2 regions of the Dellaglioa sp. BT-FLS60 genome follow, and region 2 is predicted to be linked to the other one. Evidence: predicted binding sites of a transcription regulator. Region 2 holds the regulator's gene; the other holds the start of a gene.
The links. Region 2 encodes LexA, which represses DNA repair genes until DNA is damaged. Its sites were predicted from a motif close to CNAACANNTGTTNG; they were not measured.
Positions count from the first base shown of each region.

Region 1: the regulator LexA is predicted to act here: its motif matches at 2,152-2,165, upstream of uvrB (excinuclease ABC subunit UvrB).

Region 1 is NZ_JBSOLI010000036.1:42,436-45,868, forward strand. It holds gene uvrA (excinuclease ABC subunit UvrA) at 1-30, opposite strand, end outside; gene uvrB (excinuclease ABC subunit UvrB) at 45-2,048, opposite strand; gene ACVQ8P_RS07470 (DegV family protein) at 2,197-3,060, opposite strand; gene ACVQ8P_RS07475 (YfbR-like 5'-deoxynucleotidase) at 3,200-3,433, opposite strand, start outside.
Region 2 is NZ_JBSOLI010000022.1:25,173-28,605, reverse strand. It holds gene ACVQ8P_RS00555 (ABC transporter ATP-binding protein) at 1-229, opposite strand, end outside; gene ACVQ8P_RS00550 (YneF family protein) at 298-534, opposite strand; gene ACVQ8P_RS00545 (DUF896 domain-containing protein) at 630-872, opposite strand; gene lexA (transcriptional repressor LexA) at 1,020-1,640, shown strand; gene ACVQ8P_RS00535 (hydroxymethylglutaryl-CoA synthase) at 1,779-2,930, opposite strand; gene ACVQ8P_RS00530 (transporter) at 3,309-3,433, shown strand, end outside.

The sequences.
Region 1 (3,433 bases), on a different contig from region 2:
ACCATGAATCACAATTTTATCGTTTTTCAAGAAAAATCCTCCTATTATAACATCTGTGTTTTTAATTCTAGTACAGTATCACGCAATGATGCAGCCGTCTCGAAATCTAATTTTTTAGCAGCTTCTTTCATTTGTTCTTCTAAGCGATCAACCATATCTTGTTGTTCTTTTTTATCCAAATCCAAAAACTCAGTTTCAGTAAATGTCTTAACTGTTCCTGAATTATCTTCAATTTTAGTTGGTGTAATTAACTCACGAATTGCCTTTTTAATTGTAGTTGGTGTAATATTATGCTCTTTATTGTAAGCCATTTGGATATCACGGCGACGTTGTGTTTCTTCAATCGCAGCCTTCATGGAATCCGTTTCTTTGTCAGCATACATAATGACACGCCCATTCTCATTACGAGCAGCACGTCCAATTGTTTGAACTAATGACCGTTCACTACGTAAAAAGCCTTCTTTATCAGCATCTAAAATAGTCACCAATGATACTTCAGGGACATCAATTCCTTCACGCAACAAATTAATCCCAATTAAAACATCAAATGTCCCCAAACGTAAATCACGAATAATTTTCGTTCGTTCCATTGTCTTAATATCACTATGCAAGTACGCAACCTTCATCCCTAATTCTTTCAAATAATCAGTTAAATCTTCCGACATTTTCTTGGTCAAAGTTGTGACAAAAACACGTTCATTTCGTTCAACACGCAAATTTATTTCGCCGACTAAATCATCTATTTGCCCCATAATTGGACGCACTTCAATAATTGGATCAAGTAGTCCCGTTGGTCGAATGATTTGTTGAACAACATTTGTTGTCCGTTCCATTTCATAAGGTCCTGGCGTCGCAGACATATAAATAACTTGGTTAACATGCCCTTCAAACTCAGCAATCGTTAATGGCCGATTATCTAGCGCACTGGGTAAGCGAAATCCATAATCTACCAACATTTGTTTACGAGCACGATCACCATTGTACATGCCTCGGATTTGGGGCATCGTAACATGTGATTCATCCACTACAATTAAAAAATCTTTTGGAAAGAAATCGATTAATGTATAAGGCGGTTCGCCAGGTTTACGACCATCCATATGTCGTGAGTAATTCTCAATACCGGATGTGTAGCCCATTTCACGTAACATTTCCAAATCATAAGTTGTCCGTTGCTCTAGCCTTTGAGCTTCTAGTAATTTTTCTTCGCCTTTTAATTCTTTTAATCGATCAGCAAGTTCCATTTCGATGCCTTCAATTGCATGGTCCATCACATTGTCATTTGTCATAAAATGAGTTGCGGGGAAAATAGCCATATGTTCTAATTCACCCATCACTTCACCCGTTAATGAATCAACTTCACGGATACGATCAATTTCATCGCCGAAAAATTCAACACGGACAGCCTTTTGGTCACGAGATGCAGGGAATATTTCCACAATATCTCCATGGACTCTAAAACGGCCACGTTGAAAATCAATATCATTTCGTTCAAATTGAATATCCACTAATTTTCTAAGTAAATCGTCACGTTCCATTGTCATTCCAGTCCGTAGAGAAATAACATGATCTCGATACTCTGTTGGATCACCCAATCCAAAGATACTTGAAACAGAGGCAACCACAATGACATCATTACGTTCTAATAATGAACTGGTTGCTGAATGTCGTAATTTATCAATTTCATCATTAATGCTTGAATCCTTTTCAATGTACGTATCACTTGAAGGGACGTACGCTTCTGGTTGATAATAATCATAATAACTCACAAAATATTCTACCGCGTTATTCGGAAAGAATTCTTTTAATTCGCCATATAATTGACCAGCTAATGTTTTATTATGTGCAAGCACTAACGTCGGACGATTAACATCCTTAATCACATTCGCAATCGTAAATGTCTTACCTGTTCCTGTTGCACCCATTAAAATTTGTTCTTTTTCCCCATCATTCAACCCATTTACTAAAGTTGCAATAGCGTTGGGTTGATCACCAGTTGGTTCGTACTTTGATACTAAATCAAAAACACCATCATCATGTCTATCAATCAAGTTAATCCCTCCAATGCAATTCTTTTTTTAAATAAAAAAAGCCCGGAATAACCTACCAGGCTCATTTAAAAATGATTATTCTCTATCAATTATATTAGCATACCGAACATACTTTCGCACGACATCTCACTTATTTTTTCAAGATAACTTAATCAACTAAATAATCACGGCCCCAAATAAGGCCCATCGTTTTTTCGCCAGTGTGAACACCAATAACAGGTCCAATATGACTAACTTCAACTGGTATTTCAGGATAGTTAGCTTTAATAAAGGCAACCCACTTCGCACTATCTTCGGGATTATTTGCATCAACAATACTAACACGAATCGGATAGCTGACTTCTTTAATCGCATCTGCAAAATCTGCCATCACACGTTGAAAAGCCCGTTTTTTAGTACGTTCTTTGGTTAAAGGAATAATTTTACCTTCATGATTAAAAGTCAAAATAGGTTTAATTTGCAATAAATTACCGACAAATGCGGCACTATTTGTCATGCGTCCCGTTCTAAGCAAATGGCTCAAGTTGTCCACAACAAAGAAAATACCAACTGTCTCACGCATGGCTTCTAACTTAGGCACAATTGTCTCAGCATGCTCACCTTGAGCCACTAACTGAGCCGCTTTCAATACAAGAAAAGCTTCTGCGGAACTGGCTGCTTTAGAGTCAATAGGATAAACGGTAATCCCTTCAACATTTTTCGAATAAGCACGCAAATTATCCACAAAACTTGTAATTCCTGTTGAAAGATGAATTGAAATCACTTCATCAAAGCCTTCGGCAATTAATTTATCAAAGACAACTTGCATTTGTCCCATTGTGACTTGTGACGTTGTTGGTAATTTATCAGTATTTTGCATTCTTTCATAAAATTCAGAAGAAGAAATTTCCACATCTTCTAAATAAGTTTGTTGTCCAAAAATAACAGTAATTGGTACAACAATAATCTTTTGAGCTTCGGCTACTTTTGGATCAATATACGAAGCACTATCAGTTACAATCGCGGTTTTCATTAAATTCTCCCTATGATCCTTTTTTGAACATTATCACCTTAGTAGATGGCTTTGAAACATCTAAAAATTTTTCTATAAAAAAAGATTGTTCTGTATGCATTATTTTAGCATACAACCCAATCTTTCACACATGCGTGATCTATTTTTTAATAATATCCAACGTTATTTTTTTGATTTTATCTTTATCCGTAAAATCTTCAGTTAACAATTCGGGTAAAATTTCTTTCAAAATATATTGAACACTAGCCAAATCAGAAAATCCCAAAATTGTTTTCAAACTTTCTTGATAAATTTCAGTATAAACCGCTTCAGGATTACCTTTTTGAATTTCGCCAAATGATTCATATAACAAATCTAGCTTATCAGCTACGGA
Region 2 (3,433 bases):
AAACAAACCTAAACAAGTATTGACCCACTGCAACAAAAATTAGAATGCCAATCCAAATAGCAAGTTTGCTTACTGTTAATTCTTTTTCGCTCATGCTATCAACAATATTTCCAATAATCTTAGGTGGCACAATTTGGAAAATTGCCACTAAAATCAAGAAAAATACTGCAATACTATATGATTTTTTTTCTTGTTTAAAAAACCATCCAAGTTTTCTAAAAATATTCATTCTGGTGCCCCCTTTTTGTGAAAAAAAAACAAGCAAAGAAAACCCTTGCCTGTTCATAAAATATTAACTTATTTTTTTTGTGAGCTATTTTTTGCTTGTGCGTTCATTGATGACATCATTTGATGTAATTTCTTTTCAGAAGGCTTTTGGCCCATTTGGACCATCATCATTCTTAACATATCTTCATTGATTGGTGGGTTCTTTTGTAAATATGTTTCCATATACTTACGAGCACCGAAAAATCCTCCGACAAGTCCAACTGCTAACGCAATAACGGCGATTAAAATCGTCATTCCTATTGACATAATTCAAGACCCCTTTCAATTCACTTCAATCATTAATTCTACACAATCTTGACATAAAAGAAAAGGTAATTCTACCTAAAGTGTGAACTATTTTACTAATCGTCTCGTAAGCCTTTGTCACGTTGCACTTTTTTTACTTTATCTGGGGTTACTTCTTTACCTGATTTATCATAAACCTGCATCATTTCAACCCGGCTTCTAAAACCCTCTCTAAATAATGCCAGATAGGTTTCACGTAATTCTTTTCTTTCAACTTCTTCAGATTTTGTTAATCCTTCAGCAGTTTTACTTTTTGCAGCTAATTCATTTATTCTTGGTGTTAAATCTTCTGGACTCATTTACTATCACTCCTTAAAATTTCACTCATAAGCATACCCGATAATATCATAAAAAACAATCATTTGAATTAACCGAACGTTTGTTTGCAACAGATACTTTCATATGCTACTATTAAAGTAATAAATAATGATGATGAGGTGTACGAAATGACAAAAGCATCTGACAGCAAGCAACTTGCGGTCTTGCGCTTTATTCATGAACGAGTGGATACAAAAGGCTATCCGCCAACTGTTAGAGAAATTGGTGAAGCTGTTTCTTTATCTTCAACTTCCACGGTTCATGGACACATTGCTCGACTTGAAAAAAAAGGATTACTAACTAAAGACCCTACTAAACCTAGAGCCATCGAACTTACACCACTTGGTTTAGATGCAATTGGTGTTAATAGTCATGAAAATTTAATTCCAATGGTAGGTACTGTTACCGCTGGTGTTCCTATCTTAGCAGTTGAACAAGTGACTGATTATTTCCCCTTACCACCTGACTTTAATTCTTCAGATGACCTATTCATGCTAACAATTCGTGGAGAAAGTATGATTAATATTGGTATTCTAAACGGCGATCAGGTCATCGTCAGAAAACAGTCAAATGCTGAAAATGGCGAAATTGTTATCGCTATGAATGAATTCGATGAAGCGACCTGTAAAAGATTCTTCAAAGAAGACAATTATTTCCGACTCCAACCTGAAAATGATACGATGGCACCTATTATCTTAGATAAGGTCTCTATTTTAGGTAAAGTAATTGGACTCTATCGTCATTTTTAATAATGGCTTACAAGGCAATCAACTGCTACTCAACTTTGAGTGGTAATTGATTGCCTTATTTATTTTGTATTCAATTCATCAGCCATAAAAAGCACCCCCAAGTTAGTCTCAACTTAGGGGTTAAATCGGTTAATATTTTTATTGTATTCGGTATTGTCTCTGCATATTGCTACTACCAATTAAAATAAATTTAGCTGGATCATTAGCATAATCTAAATCAATATCCGCACCATCATTTTTTAATTGACTTTGATAGGTCTTTTCGTACAACGCAACAGATACTTTAACTCGTGATTCCAAATTTGTTTGAGGCAAGTGACTTTTAAAATTAGCAGCCAATTTACCAGAAAAAAATTCACCAACCGCGCCAGAACCATAACTATAAAATCCAATTCTATCACCGATTTCTAAATCATCACTATTTTCAAGTAAAGAAATAAAGCTTAAATATAATGATCCAGTATATAAATTTCCAACCTGATTGTTATATTTTTTAGCCGCTTCAAATTCATGTGTTAATTCAGTTTTTTTAATTTCACTTGCTTCTGGAAGCACCTCTCTTAATCCTTTAATGCCAAGTTTTGTATATGGCAAGTGATAAAGTATTGCTTTAAAATCATTTACTGTTAATCCAGTTTTATTTTTATATTCATTCCATGTTTGATTAAAAAAATCCAAATAAACATTCTGTGACGCTTTGCCATCTACAAGTGCTTCACTATGATTTAAAGGACGCCAAAAATCCATAACATTTTCCGTTACGAACCCACTGTCTGCATCTAATGTTAATAGCGCTGGATCCGCCGTAATCATCATTGCAACGGCACCGCCACCTTGTGTAGGCTCTCCAGAAGTCTTTAACCCATATCTTGCAATATCCGCACCAATAACTAGTACTTGACTATCTGGATGAAGAGCCACATGTCCTTTTGCCAATTGAATCGCAGCCGTTGCACCATAACAAGCTTGTTTAATTTCAACTGCCCTTACATGATTTAATCCTAATAAACCAGAAACATAGGCTGCTGTCGATTTAGAATTATCAACACCAGATTCTGTTGCAAAAATAACAAAATCAATTTTCTCTCTGTTTTCATCATCTATCAATAAATCTGCAGCATTCGCACCCATCGTTACAACATCTTGAGTTGGTGGAATAACCGCCATTTTCGACTGACCAATCCCAATTAAATACTTATTAGGATCCACATCCCTAGCCTCAGCCAATTCAGCCATGTCAACATACTTATCCGATGTAAAAAAATTAATGCGATCAATTCCAATTTTCATTACTCAGCCAACTTCCATTTATAATCTTGCCATTATTGTACTTGATGTCCTATTTAATGGCAAGATTTGACAATTTTTCATAAGAAAAAAATAACATCATTTCATTATTAACATCTTAATTGATATGTTAATTTTTCTATGTCCTAAACAGAATGTGTTGTATTTTAATGTGCTAATACTTCTAAGACGATATGTAATACACAATACTTTTAGTCCTAAATACAAAAAGTAATTGCAATCACGCTATGCATTACCTATTATTAATAATATACAAAAGAGCGTATAAATACTTCAAACAGGTGTAATTTCGGCTGCTTGCATTCAATTAACGTGCAATAGACTGATTCACATTAAAAGCTGACTAAAGAGAATAATATAATGAAATTAAAAATTAATACAATTGCAGGTATTTCTAATATTTTCGGTGCTATTTTAATGGCAAGTTCTTGGCCTATCATGCTCTCAATTCTTGTGGACGAGTTTAAAAATAATGATAGCAGTTT